Regions from separate parts of the Paenibacillus agaridevorans genome, predicted to be linked through region 1. Evidence: a T-box and tRNA genes for the amino acid it is inferred to sense, from the RefSeq annotation. Region 1 holds a T-box; the other holds one or more tRNA genes.
What was found. The T-box of region 1 lies ahead of pheS (phenylalanine--tRNA ligase subunit alpha). A T-box ahead of a tRNA ligase gene usually reads a tRNA of that ligase, here a tRNA-Phe.

Region 1 (7,240 bases):
CATAACGCCCGCAAGCGCGATCGGCTCATTGCCGTCGGTAATGACCAGCATATGCGGCTCCAGACGGCGCTCTTGATCGTCAAGCGTGACCAGCGTCTCGCCTTCGCGAGCCATCCGCACTACGATTCGGCCCCCCGGCACTTTGTCGGCGTCGAAAGCATGAAGCGGCTGGCCGTATTCCAGCATGACGAAGTTCGTTACGTCCACGACGTTGTTGATAGGACGAATGCCGGCAGCCATCAGACGGTTCTGCAGCCAGGACGGCGACGAACCGATCGTTACGCCTTGAATGTATCTCGCGGTATAGTGCGGACATTGCTCCTCGGCTTCGACAGCTACAGATACGAGCCCTTCCGTCTTCGCGGCGGCATCATGCACGGCGTTGTCCGGAAGCTTTACCTCCCGTCCGGTCAATGCGCCGACCTCGTAAGCAACGCCCAGCATGCTGAGGCAGTCGGAGCGGTTCGGCGTCAGATCGAGCTCCAGCACCTCGTCGTCGATGCCTAGCACGCTTGCGATTGACGCGCCGATGCGAGTCGATTCCGGCAGCACCAGAATGCCTTCCTGCTGCTCCTTCGGCAGCAGCTTGTCATTCAGACCCAGCTCCTTCGCGGAGCAGATCATGCCTTGCGATTCTACGCCGCGCAGCTTCGCGCGCTTTATTTTGAAGTCGCCAGGCAACACCGCGCCGATTACGGCGACGGGCACAAGCTGTCCCGCGTCAACGTTTTTGGCGCCGCATACAATCTGCAGCTCCTCGCCCGTGCCCACGTCCACCTTGCACACGTTCAGCTTATCGGCGTCGGGATGTTTCTCCTTGGACACGACATGGCCGACAACGACACCCGTGACGCCTTTGTTGTGGGATTCCACGCCGTCGATCTCAATGCCGCCGCGCGTCATGCGTTCAGCAAGCTCTTCGGCGCTTAGGCCGGAAAGATCGATATATTCATTTAACCATTGATAGGATACTTTCATTTAGATACCGTCCCTTCTCTCGTCACATGCGGGCGAATTGGCCCAAGAACCGCAGATCGTTGCTGTAGAAATGGCGAATGTCGTCGATGCCGTATTTCAGCAGCGCAATCCGCTCCACGCCCATACCGAAGGCGAAACCGGTCACTTCCTCGGGATCGTAACCGCCCATCTCCAGTACGCGCGGATGAACCATGCCGCAGCCCAGTATTTCGAGCCAGCCCGTCTGCTTGCACATCCGGCAGCCGTCTCCGGCGCATTGCACGCAAGTCACGTCTACCTCGGCGCTTGGCTCCGTGAACGGGAAGAAGCTTGGGCGGAGGCGAATCTGCGCTTGCGAACCGAACATTTGCTGAACGAATTGCAGCAGCGTTCCTTTGAGGTCGCTCATCCGAATGCCTTTGCCAATAACAAGACCTTCGATTTGATTGAACTGGAACGAATGCGTAGCATCGTCATCATCGCGGCGGTATACCTTGCCCGGGCAGATGACTTTTACCGGCGTCATGCCGGCGCTCGCCTTCATGGTGCGCACCTGAACCGGCGAAGTGTGCGTACGCATCAGGATCTCGTCCGTCACATAAAACGAATCCTGCATATCCCGCGCGGGGTGATTCTTCGGCAGATTTAGCGCCTCGAAGTTGTAGTAGTCTGTCTCCACTTCAGGACCTTCCGCGATCGTATAGCCGAGACCGATAAACACGTCCTCGATCTCCTGCGCCACTTTGTTCAGCGGATGTACGGATCCCGTCGGCAGCTTCCGGCCTGGCAGCGTCACATCGATTGTTTCCTCGCGCAGGCGTCCCTCCGTCTCCTCGCGTTGGAATGCAATCTGCTTCTCTTCGATGACGGCTTCGATCGCGCCGCGCACCTCATTGGCCACGCCGCCGATGATGGGACGTTCTTCCGCGCTAAGCGCGCCCATGCCGCGCAATATTTCCGTCAAAGCGCCTTTTTTGCCCAAATATTTAACCCGCAGATCGTTCAGGGCGCCCTGCGACGCCACGGCCTGCAGCTCGCCGAGCGCCTCGGCGCGCAGCTCCTCCAGCCTTGCCTTCATTCTTCATCGCCTCCAAAAGTTTGTAACCCTCTGCCTTCGCCCGTCTTGGCGGGCAACATCAACTGCTTGCTGCTGTGCCCCAAAGCTGCACTGGAAATATGGACCGGACTCCTCAGCGAGCGTCGTCGTTTGTTTGCTTCTCCGTTCTCGCTAACCTAACGGACACCAGCGACGTTATTTCGCCCATACAGCGGCTTTCGAGAATCTAACGGACACAAGAAACCTTATTCGTCCTCCGGAGAGCCTTTCAGCCACCTGTCGCACCTAATAGCGCTTCCTATGTCCCTTACGTTTGAAAACACATCGTTTTCTTAGAAATAAGGTTCCTGATGTCCGTTAGCTTATCATCGTTACTCCAAGAGCGAACCGACCAGTCAGCATTGTAACTCCTAAAGCACTCGACTGCATCAAGCGGTGTGTAACTCTGTTCCTTTCCAACAAAAAAAGGTCCCTCCTCCCCGAAGGGACGGAAGAACCGTGGTACCACCCTAATTCCAACCACGTTGCGTACTATAACCGCAGTTCGTGATTGCTCTAGTCCCGTTAACGGCGGGAACCGTGCAGCCCTACTGACGCGGAACAATATCCGGCCGTTCAAGCGCATGCTCCGGAGCGAACTTCGGCAGCCTGTTCCATAAGGACGCTCTCAATCCATGGCGTCCTCTCCCTGTGCGGAGGCACTGCGTACTCTTCTCCATCAAAGCAGCTTCATATCCAACATTTCCAAACATTAATCTATATTATATGCAAGGAGGCGCCGGGTTGCAACCTTCAGTTGTCAAATTCCTTTTCTGGTTCTTGATCGTCTCTTTGGGAAGCGATAACCGATATGCGATCGCGAATCGCTTTGGCGGTATCGCTGTATATTCCTCCGTGATAACAGACGACCCGTTCGATATCGTATGTCAGCAAAAGCTCAAGCGAACGCAGAGCAAGCTGCGAATCTATTGATTGCTCGGGGATGGACCCTTTCAATATGCCATTTGAAATAATCAGCGAGTCTCCTGCTATTAACGTGCGGCTGGGACGATGGTACAAGCTGATATGACCCATCGTATGTCCCGCTGTCTCGATAATTTCGACGTTGCCATTGGAATCGAGAATATCGTTGTTCCCGACGAGACGTCCGACTGGAGCGCTAGGGGGATGCTCCAATACCCGTTTTAGGGCTGAACGATGCGGCTCTGGCAGCAGATCCAATCGGGCAAGCGATTCCGGAGTCACCTTGGCTAACGGAAGCTCGCCTTCAATATGCGGGCGTTCCAGCCGATGCGCGCAAACCTCGATTTCCCCGGCACACAGCGCCAATACGTCAGGTAAACTTCCAATATGATCGATGTCATGATGAGTAAGTACGATTCGTTTTAGATCGGCAATGGAGAACCCCTCTTTCTCGAAAGCCTGCAAAATAAGCGGCAATTGCCCGGGGTAACCGCAATCGACAAGCGTCAAACCATCTTCAAGCACAAGAAGCGACGGATAAATGCGATTGGTTTCTCCCATAATGATCGCGGTCAATTCGAGAACACGTATTTCATGCGGCATATGCATATAAAAAACCTCCTCATACAATTATGATAGTCCCTATGGATTCTTATCATAATAAACGAGGAGATATTAATCAATATTAAATATTTTATTATATCATAAATATTGTATTTTGTAAATAGTTAATTTGATTCATTTATGATTACGAATCAATTCGCATCATCATCTCTTCCAGTAGCCTGATCCGGGCGAACGAAGCTCGCAGCAAACCGATGCCGATCTCGGGATACAAACGTACCAGACGCGAGACATCGTCGCCGGAGAGCTTAAGGACGCGCGCATCGCCCAGCAGCGACTGCGCCGTCACGGTGGAGGGCGATCCGTCAAGCGCCGACGTAACGCCGCACACGTCACCCGGTCCAAGCACGCCGATGGTGCCTTCCCAGCCCGCCGCGGACACGCTTGTTAATTCGATATTGCCTTCGACGATGACATACATAGCCGACTGGGGTTCCCCCCTCTTAAGCAGGATGTCTTCGTCGGAGATCGTCTCCTCTTCGGCTACGCCCGCGATAAGCCCCAATTCCTCGAGCGACAGGTCGGAGAAATAAGGAACCTGCTTCAGGAATACGACTTTGTTCAAGCGGTTCATGATTTGACCTTCGTTTGTCACAGCCCTATCCCCTTTCCGTTCGGCCAGCGCCTCGTTCGCCATTTCCCTCCACCAATCGTCAGATCCGTGCAGTGCCGCTTCCAGCAGTGTCATCGCCTCATCCCGCTCCATCTTGGGACGAGCCATCGTTTCCAGTTCCAATGAGATGACCATGGCTTGCGAAATTCTTCGATCGCCGAAGCCTTCCGACAGCACCTCCAGCGCGTTGCTGCGGTACTCCTCCTCGGCATGCGTGACGCCTGTACGGATAACTTCAACGGCGCGTTCATCCGTCAGCTTGGCAAGCATGGCCCATATGCCTTTGAACACGAGCAACCGCACCTCATGCCAACGCATATCCGCGAGACTGGCCAGCTTTTCCTTGCCGCATACTCTCAGCGCGGCACCATAGTCCGCCGCTTTGCCAAGCTCCGAGAGCCGGCCTAACGCCTCTTGCGTCAATCCGCCGCGCATGTCTTCTTCGCCTAGCAGCTCCGACAAGGCCATTACGGCCGAGCTCCAGTGTTTGGCAGGCGCATCCGGCAAGCTCGCCAGCAGCGGCTTCACCGAAGGCTGGCCAATGTCGACGAATGCTTTTGTGGACGCGGACAACATCTCTTCATCCATCCGCGACAGCTTGGGCAAGAGCAGGGGGATAAGATCCTCGCTGCGAAGCTTCCCTAACGCGCGGATAGCGGACACTCTGGCAGCGGGATGCGGATCCTCCGTCAACTTGATGATCGCGGGAACAAATGCGGTAAGCTCCAAGTCCGCGATCGCGCCGCACATGTATACGGAAGCTTCGCCGCCCTCTTCCAGTATGCGGTCGATAACCTCTCGGCAAGCCTCGTAACTCTGTTCCTTGCCAAGCGAATACATCGCCTTGACGGCCTCCGCCACGACGGAAGGATGGCGATCCAGCAGCTTTTGCCGCAGGAAGAAAAACGCTTGCTCCTTCAGTTGCTTCATGCGGGCAATCGCGCGTACCCCCTCCGTCCTAAGAGCGTCGTCCGGATCCTCCAGCAGCTTGGCGATTTGCGCCATGGCCGGCAGATCGGCGCCTGCGAGCGACATCGCCCTGATTGCCGCAATACGAATCCGGTCGTTCCCCTCCTCCAGCAGTCGTAACAGCAGCGGCAGATCCTTGGGGTCATGCAGCCTGCCGATGAGCTGAATGCCGATCTCGCGAGCCGTATCCGTTGGATGATCCAAGAGCCGCCTTGCTTCCTCCATTGCCGCAGGGTTCATGCTGATCTCGTCAAATGAATCCGCGATATCCGCGGCGCTCATGGAGCTGACGCTCCGGACAAGCTCGCGCATGTACAGTTTTCGTCCATACCAGGCTAACACAAGCAGCAGCGCCGAACCTGCCAGACCGATCACGGACAGCAGCTGCCACGAAAGACCTAACCCAGCATGAAGGAATTGCATGCCAGCGCCCAGCAGGATGCCGGCAGAGGCTGCTATTCCTTGTGCGGCGAATCGATAGCTGTCGCGCTGCGCCAGCGGAAGCGTCTTGAAAAACAGCTGATAGGACGGCTCCGCCGAATAGTAGAGCAGCAGATAAAGCAGCATGTAGCCTAAAGAAATAACGGGCATCGCCGCTGCTCCGCCTCCAAAGATTACAGCTCCGGCGAACGAGAGCACGTACACTCCCGAGATTATTGTCAACATTTGACTCGCGCCAAGCTTCTCCATCAACCTGCCAGAGACAAGCTGAAGCAAGAAAGCCAGAACGAACAATATCATCGTAATCATGCCAAAAAACTGGCTAAATGCTTGTTCATTGACATAGGACAATCGGGCAATGCTCAGGAACTCATATTCCATTAGGAAATACAGAGCCGGCATCATCGTCATCAATAAGATAACCATTAGCAAGAACGGGGACCGGAGTGCATGCTTGAATACCGCACCTGCTCCGATCGTCTCTTCTTCAACCGAGGCGGCTTCCATCCGAAGCGATATCGGCACCAGGAAGTCGGAGATCACTTTACGGTATCTTCTCCAAACAAGCAGCAGCAACAGACCCCCGACCGTATAGATAACAACGGGCCCAAACGCGAGACTAATAAGCTGCGCCAGCAAGCCGGCCGTCGCGCCGCCAAGCGTAGCGGAGCCTACGAAAACCGGCATAAGCCGCTTCGCTTGCTGAGTCGAACAGAGATCGATCGCCAGACTCCAAAGAAGCAGCGTTTGCTGGCGCACGACGAAGCTCGACGCGATAAAGAGCACCGGATAGAACCAACGGGCATCCATGCCGAGCCCCTCTAACGTGATCAAGATTGCGGCATTTACGCCAACGATGCCAACCATCATGGCATACATGACCCGCATCAGCTTCGGCTTCGGCAGTCTGGATGCCAGCCAGGAGAGCAGCCAGGCTTCGAGAGGCAATATGAAGGCTTCCGCTGCGTACACGTACGGCAAAAACTCACTGCCGAATCGCTGGTTAAAAAGCGTCATGAAACTATTGTAGTTCAGCATCTCCGCGATGCCGCAAATAAAAAAAACAGGCGCCATCAGAAGCAGCTTGCGCTGATCCTCCGGACGGGCGCCGACGGCTCGCAATATTCCGTTCATATTCCCACTACTCCTACTGTCTCTAATCTATCTTGATATGATAGACGAGGCGATCCTCGCCCTCGTAATAATAATCGGGGCAACGTCCGATCAGATTAAAATTCAGCTTTGCGAACATCAGCTTGATCGCGTCATATTGCGGCAAATCACAGGTATAGGCCAATAGATATCGGGCGTTCTGTTCACGCAGGTAACGAAACATTTCTTCGATAAAGCCCGCGGCCAGTCCGCTTCTACGATAATCCCTGTGTACGACGAGATAATCCCAGTTGTATCCGCCAGTACCCTGTTCATTCGGCGCCATGCAATTTATGCCTGCTATGCTTCCGTCCTCGCTGCGGGCGTACCAGAAAATGCTGTCTCCCAGCAACGCCCGATAAGGCAGCTCGCGAAAATGTTTTAGTTCGCCCGGCGTATAATTGGTGTCGTCGAACGAACTGTCAGACAGCAGGAATGAACTGATATCATCCGCCGTCTGCTTG
Region 2 (7,240 bases), 3.5 Mb from region 1:
AGCTGGTTCTCCCCGAAATAGCTTTAGGGCTAGCCTCGGTTATGAGTGTCGTGGAGGTAGAGCACTGATTGGGTGCGGGGCCCGCCAAGGGTTACCAAGTCTAGTCAAACTCCGAATGCCATTGACATGCTTACCGGGAGTCAGACAGTGAGTGCTAAGATCCATTGTCAAGAGGGAAACAGCCCAGATCATCAGCTAAGGTCCCCAAGTGTGTGTTAAGTGGGAAAGGATGTGGAGTTGCACAGACAACCAGGATGTTGGCTTAGAAGCAGCCACCATTTAAAGAGTGCGTAATAGCTCACTGGTCGAGTGACTCTGCGCCGAAAATGTAACGGGGCTAAACACACCACCGAAGCTATGACATTGCAGCTTGCTGCATTGGGTAGGGGAGCGTTGAATACGGATTGAAGTTGGACCGTGAGGACTGGTGGACTGTATTCAAGTGAGAATGCCGGTATGAGTAACGAAAAGACAAGTGAGAATCTTGTCCGCCGAAAGCCTAAGGGTTCCTGAGGAAGGCTCGTCCACTCAGGGTAAGTCGGGACCTAACGCGAGGCCGAAAGGCGTAGTGGAAGGACAACAGGTTGAAATTCCTGTACCACCGTAAGCCGTTATGAGCAATGGGGTGACACAGAAGGGCAGTGACGCGGGCTGATGGAATAGCCCGTCCAAGCAGTGAGGCTGACTTGTAGGCAAATCCGCAAGTCGTTAGGCTGGGCTGTGATGGGGAGCGAAAATTGCAGTAGCGAAGGTCATGTACTCCGGCTGTCAAGAAAAGCCTCTAGCCAGGTGATGGTGCCCGTACCGCAAACCGACACAGGTAGGCGAGCAGAGCATGCTAAGGCGCGCGGAAGAACTCTCGTTAAGGAACTCGGCAAAATGACCCCGTAACTTCGGGAGAAGGGGTGCCTCGGTAGGGTGAATAGCCCGAGGGGGCCGCAGTGAAAAGGCCCAATCGACTGTTTAGCAAAAACACAGGTCTGTGCGAAGCCGTAAGGCGAAGTATACGGGCTGACGCCTGCCCGGTGCTGGAAGGTTAAGGGGAGCGGTTAGGGGCAACCCGAAGCTGTGAACCGAAGCCCCAGTAAACGGCGGCCGTAACTATAACGGTCCTAAGGTAGCGAAATTCCTTGTCAGGTAAATTCTGACCCGCACGAATGGCGTAACGAATTGGGCGCTGTCTCAACGAGAGATCCGGTGAAATTTTAATACCTGTGAAGATGCAGGTTACCCGCGACAAGACGGAAAGACCCCATGGAGCTTTACTGCAGCTTGATATTGGACTTTGGTACGATCTGTACAGGATAGGTGGGAGCCTTTGAAGCCGGAGCGCCAGCTTCGGTGGAGGCGCCGTTGGGATACCACCCTGATCGTATCGGAGTTCTAACCTGGTACCGTGAATCCGGTACGGGGACCGTGTCAGGCGGGCAGTTTGACTGGGGCGGTCGCCTCCTAAAATGTAACGGAGGCGCCCAAAGGTTCCCTCAGAATGGTTGGAAATCATTCGAAGAGTGCAAAGGCATAAGGGAGCTTGACTGCGAGACCTACAAGTCGAGCAGGGACGAAAGTCGGGCTTAGTGATCCGGTGGTACCGAATGGAAGGGCCATCGCTCAACGGATAAAAGCTACCCTGGGGATAACAGGCTTATCTCCCCCAAGAGTCCACATCGACGGGGAGGTTTGGCACCTCGATGTCGGCTCATCGCATCCTGGGGCTGAAGTAGGTCCCAAGGGTTGGGCTGTTCGCCCATTAAAGCGGTACGCGAGCTGGGTTCAGAACGTCGTGAGACAGTTCGGTCCCTATCTGTCGCGGGCGTAGGAAATTTGAGAGGAGCTGTCCTTAGTACGAGAGGACCGGGATGGACGTACCGCTGGTGTACCAGTTGTTCCGCCAGGAGCACCGCTGGGTAGCCAAGTACGGACGGGATAAGCGCTGAAAGCATCTAAGCGTGAAGCCCCCCTCAAGATGAGATTTCCCAGTATGTAAGACCCCTTGAAGACGACGAGGTTGATAGGTTCGGGGTGGAAGCACAGCAATGTGTGGAGCTGACGAATACTAATCGGTCGAGGGCTTATCCTAATCGCTTATTTGGTCATACAGCCGGTAAGCAAGCTAAAGATTCAGCACACTTTCGTATCCAGTTTTCAGGGCGCAATCCGGTTGTTCAGGTGGACAAGCTCCATCTCAAACAACAGATTTGCACATGACATTTGGCGATGTCATTGCCTGACCTTGTAAGCGACCCCGAGCGCTGCAAGAGACACAATTCGGGGAAACATGTGGCGGTGTAGCTCAGCTGGCTAGAGCGTACGGTTCATACCCGTGAGGTCGGGGGTTCGATCCCCTTCGCCGCTACCATATGGAGGATTAGCTCAGCTGGGAGAGCATCTGCCTTACAAGCAGAGGGTCGGCGGTTCGATCCCGTCATCCTCCACCATTCAATTCCTGGAGCTGTGGTGTAGAGGCCTAACATGCCTGCCTGTCACGCAGGAGACCGCGGGTTCGAATCCCGTCAGCTCCGCCATTTCTTTATAACTTAGCAAGTAAGGCTCGGTAGCTCAGTCGGTAGAGCAGAGGACTGAAAATCCTCGTGTCGGCGGTTCGATTCCGTCCCGAGCCACCATTAGGATTTATAACGTGGAGGATTAGCGAAGTGGCCAAACGCGGGAGACTGTAAATCTCTTCCTTCGGGTTCGGTGGTTCGAATCCATCATCCTCCACCAGTTCCTTAACAGGAGCCATTAGCTCAGTTGGTAGAGCACCTGACTTTTAATCAGGGTGTCGAAGGTTCGAGTCCTTCATGGCTCACCAGTTTTTATTACTAATTAACCAGACAAGAGGCGATGCCTCTTTTTTTGTTGTATGGAAATGACGCAATATGGCGATTTCTACATGCAGCTTATATTAGCTTATAAATCTAACGGACATCAACGACATTATGTGCCCGTATTTTGACTTCTAACCAATCTAGCGGACAGGAGGCTGTCGATTCATTGTGGACGGCAGCGCAGTGAAGTAAAGGCTGATCGTAACGGACACCACAGTCGCTATTTCGCAAAAATGGGGCCTGTTCAAATGGTAACGGACACAGACGACCTTACTTCCGTCAAAATCGCATAGAATGGGCGGAAATGCACCAAATAGCGTCATCTAAGTCCGTTAGATTTTCAATATCGCGAAAATGCTGCAAATAGAGGCGCAGAGGTCCGTTAGCGAAAGAAGAACGTTTCAGCTCCGTTACTCACAATGAATGAATCGACAGCCTCAGGAGAAAAGCTATTTGTTCATGATGAAGATAACAGGCGCTCGGAAGATGCCAATATTTTTTCCTATGTCCGTTAAGCGCTGAGTGACGGATGTCTACACGGATTTTCTTACATGAAAAGGGCCGACGCATTTCATCATGCGTCGGCCCTTTTATTATCGCCACGTACTATTTATTAAACGCCGCTCTCATACGCAATTCTGCATCGAGCTCCTTTACCGTCTCTTGAAGACGTCCTTGCAGCTCGGCGCCGAGCTCGAATTTGGTTTCGACTGAGCCGTCTTGAATGCGTGTCACCAGTTCGTCTGTCGCATAGACGCCACGAACGAAGTGTCTTGCTCCCATGGAAGACAGGACCGGTTTTAATGAATAATCGATGCTCAATAAGTGAGCAAGCGTACCGCCGATGAAGAGAGGGGCAACAAGTTTGCCTTCCAGCCCTTTCTGCGGGAGCAGGTCGATATAAGCTTTCAATACGCCAGTGTAGGAAGCTTTGTATACTGGGCTGGCAATGATGACGGCATCCGCCTCTTCGACGATCCGGTTGGCCTCTACAATGGAGGCGCTGCCGAATCTGGCATGGACAAGATCATCAGCAGGCAGAGATACTACGGTTATCGTATTAGTCGTGTGACCAAGGGATTCTATTTCCTTACGGGCGTAATCGATGATGCCGTTGAGACGGGAAGTTGCATTGGGACTACCGGAAATGATTGCGATTGTGGACATAGAACAGTTCTCCTTCGTGGCTGGGGCATATATTGCCCCCAGGAATCGTTTGGCAGTAGAGTATCATGAATCGGGAGTAGGGTCAAACGGATGCTAATTAATATTCATCGCAGGGTTATGGTACAATGATAAAAAAGCGTCTATTCATGGAGAGTGGAGATTAAGTAATGAGCAAGACAGACTGGTTGATGCCGCTGCAGCACATTCTGAATAGCCCTATTCAATTGAAAACGAGAACGGTCCAGGAATGGGAAACGTTCGTACAAGAAGCCGATGTAAAGTGGCAGCCCGATAAGAGCGAAGCACTTGCCCCCGGTACAAGAATCGAAAAGGCAGAGTCGTCGACCTGGTTTATTGCAGGAAGGCAGAAACAGGAGCTGTCCGTGCTTGAAATCGCGGACACTTCGTTGACGACGAAGGAAAAGGATCTGATCAGTTGGACGCTTTACATGACGGTGCGCAACCCGCCCGCGAAGCCGAATGCTAACATTAGCGATTCGGAACGGTTCGCCGAGCGGTTAAGCGAATGGCTCCAGCAGCAGCTGGACTCCGATGAACCGGCTTATTCCTTGCCCGATCATCTCACAGTGGGCAGCCGATTGTATTACGACATGATTCCTTTCCTTCTAATAACGGAGCAGACAACGACCACGAAGGCGGCGGCTTACACCGAGCTTGAGAAACTTCTCAAGTCGTTTTTGTCGGAGGATATTCTGCTTATTCCGCTCAAGAGTCAGGAATGGTTGATCTGGGGACCGATGGCATTGCTCAGAGATGAGGATGCCGAACCTTATGATGCGACAGAAGAGGAATCGATGGAGGATAGTCTTGCTTCCATTACATCCGGTCTGCATGAGATGTTGGCAAGCGAGTGGCTGGGCGAGTGTCATCTGGCCGTCGGGCTTCCAGTAACACCGTCCAAAGGAATGGTAGAGGTGACGATGCTGCTGCGCGAAACGATCAATCTCGGACGGAAATTCCATGTGGGGACGAATATTCATCTTCCATGGATGCTGCAGCTCGAAAGGCTGTTGAACACGATTCCGGAGAGCTATCGCGCGAAGTACCTGGAGCAATCGCTGAAGCGTGCCGATCTATTTGTGGAGCCGGAGATGCTGGCTACGCTGGAGACGTTTTTCTCATTGGATTGCAATGTCAGCGAGACGGCGAAGAGGCTTTATATTCACCGGAACACGCTTTTATATCGGCTGGACAAGCTCAAGCAGGAGACGGGGCTTGATGTTCGGCAGTTTAGAGATGCCGTGCTTGTTAAGATCATTTTGCTATTGTACAAAGTTACGAAAAGGAATTAGTTTTTTTGTAAAGTATGTGCATAGTCATCTGCCCGTCTGTGGGATAAGATAGATGCATATCGAAATTCTTTTCTTAGGGGGAAATTGATCATGGCAGGCGTACGCTTAGAAGGCATTTACAAAAAATATCCGGGTTCCGATAAAGCATCTGTAACCGACGTAAATCTTGATATCAAGGACAAAGAATTCTTGGTATTGGTAGGACCATCCGGTTGCGGTAAATCGACGACGCTTCGTATGATCGCAGGTCTTGAAGAAATCTCGGAAGGTAAATTGTTCATCGGCGACCGTCTCGTGAACGACGTAGCTCCTAAAGATCGCGACATCGCGATGGTATTCCAATCCTACGCCTTGTACCCGCATATGAACGTGTACCAAAATATGGCGTTCGGTCTGAAACTTCGTAAATTCAAAAAAGCAGACATCGACAAACGCGTTCGTGAAGCTGCTAAAATTCTTGATATCGAGCATTTGCTCGACCGTAAACCAAAAGCTCTCTCCGGCGGTCAACGTCAGCGTGTTGCCTTGGGCCGCGCAATCGTTCGTGAACCGCAAGTATTCTTGATGGATGAGCCGCTCTCCAACTTGGACGCCAAACTTCGTGGCCAAATGCGCGCGGAGATCAGCAAGCTGACTAAACGTCTGGAAACAACAACGATCTACGTTACGCATGACCAGATCGAAGCCATGACAATGGGCGATCGCATCGTCGTTATGAAAGACGGCTTCATTCAACAAACGGCTTCCCCAGAGGAACTGTACAACCATCCGGTTAACATTTTCGTTGCAGGTTTCATCGGAGCTCCTTCCATGAACTTCATTACGGGCACTCTGAGCGAGCAAGGCGGCGCGGTTAAGTTCAAAGCTTCCGGCGTAGACGTAGTTGTACCAGAAGGCAAAGCAGCAACGCTTCGTTCCAAAGGCTTTATCGGCAAAGAAGTCATCCTTGGCATTCGTCCTGAGGACATCCACGAAGAGCCTGTGTTCCTGGAAGCTTCCCCTGGCACGATCGTAAACGCGAACGTAGAGGTAGCCGAGAACCTTGGTCACGAAATGTATCTGTACCTGAACGGTATCGGCAACGATACAGTAATCGCTCGTGTAGACGGCCGTTCTGCAATCCGTGACGGTGCAAGCGTAAAGCTGGCTCTGGACATGAACAAAGTTCACCTCTTCGACAAAGAGTCCGAACTGAACATTTTCGAAAGCTAATTCTAATCCCCCTTATAATAGAGAACCTTAGGCATAAGCCTGAGGTTCTTTTATTTTTTCGGAGGGGAAAACCGTTTGCTTTCCTAAAGAGTCTAATACTTAACGGGAAAGAGTCGAGAGAGGTTGTCGAGGAGGGATGTCGTGCAAGAGAATGAGGATTCAACGCATGTCCAAGGGCTGAAGAATTGGAGCCAAGAAACGCTGCTGGCACGAATTCAGTCGGAAAAGGACAAAATGTACGGCATTGCTTTTGCTTACTTGCGTAATGAGGATGACGCGCTGGAAGCCATACAGGAAACGGTGTGCCGCGTTTGGAGCAAAAGAAAAAGCTTGAAAGACAGTAGATATTTCACAACTTGGATGATTCGAATTTTAATAAACGTCTGTATGGACGAAAGGAAAAAAAGAAAGCGGGAAATGCCTTCGGATTCGGCAATAAAAGATGTTGCAGGCCCTGGTCAAGAATCGATCGAACGTCTCGGTATAGAGGAGCAGTTGGCAAAGCTGCTTCCCCATTACAAAATGGTGATTGTATTAAAGTATTACAGGGACATGACCATTACGCAAATCGCAGAAATGATGGAGAAACCGGATGGAACAATACGTACATGGCTTCACAAAGCACTGAAGCAATTAAGAGCGGAAATCGGCGAAAGGGAGGGGGGGATTCGGCATGAGCGATTGGCTGAAGAAGGATAGAGCGTCGGAAGAGGAAAAGTG

Region 2: it has a tRNA-Phe gene. The T-box ahead of pheS (phenylalanine--tRNA ligase subunit alpha) is inferred to sense a tRNA for this amino acid. The anticodon was not compared.

What each region holds. Positions count from the first base shown of each region.
Region 1 is NZ_CP075889.1:595,447-602,686, reverse strand. Features, by position in the region: gene pheT (phenylalanine--tRNA ligase subunit beta) at 1-978, opposite strand, end outside; gene pheS (phenylalanine--tRNA ligase subunit alpha) at 1,001-2,035, opposite strand; T-box leader at 2,495-2,745, opposite strand; gene KJW29_RS02405 (MBL fold metallo-hydrolase) at 2,807-3,586, opposite strand; gene KJW29_RS02400 (HEAT repeat domain-containing protein) at 3,726-6,758, opposite strand; gene KJW29_RS02395 (GNAT family N-acetyltransferase) at 6,781-7,240, opposite strand, start outside.
Region 2 is NZ_CP075889.1:6,134,720-6,141,959, reverse strand. Features, by position in the region: rRNA gene KJW29_RS24595 (23S ribosomal RNA) at 1-2,080, shown strand, start outside; tRNA gene KJW29_RS24590 (tRNA-Met) at 2,283-2,359, shown strand; tRNA gene KJW29_RS24585 (tRNA-Val) at 2,363-2,438, shown strand; tRNA gene KJW29_RS24580 (tRNA-Asp) at 2,449-2,525, shown strand; tRNA gene KJW29_RS24575 (tRNA-Phe) at 2,549-2,624, shown strand; tRNA gene KJW29_RS24570 (tRNA-Tyr) at 2,641-2,724, shown strand; tRNA gene KJW29_RS24565 (tRNA-Lys) at 2,737-2,812, shown strand; gene ssuE (NADPH-dependent FMN reductase) at 3,435-3,995, opposite strand; gene KJW29_RS24555 (PucR family transcriptional regulator) at 4,163-5,308, shown strand; gene KJW29_RS24550 (ABC transporter ATP-binding protein) at 5,399-6,520, shown strand; gene KJW29_RS24545 (sigma-70 family RNA polymerase sigma factor) at 6,662-7,219, shown strand; gene KJW29_RS24540 (DUF4179 domain-containing protein) at 7,194-7,240, shown strand, end outside.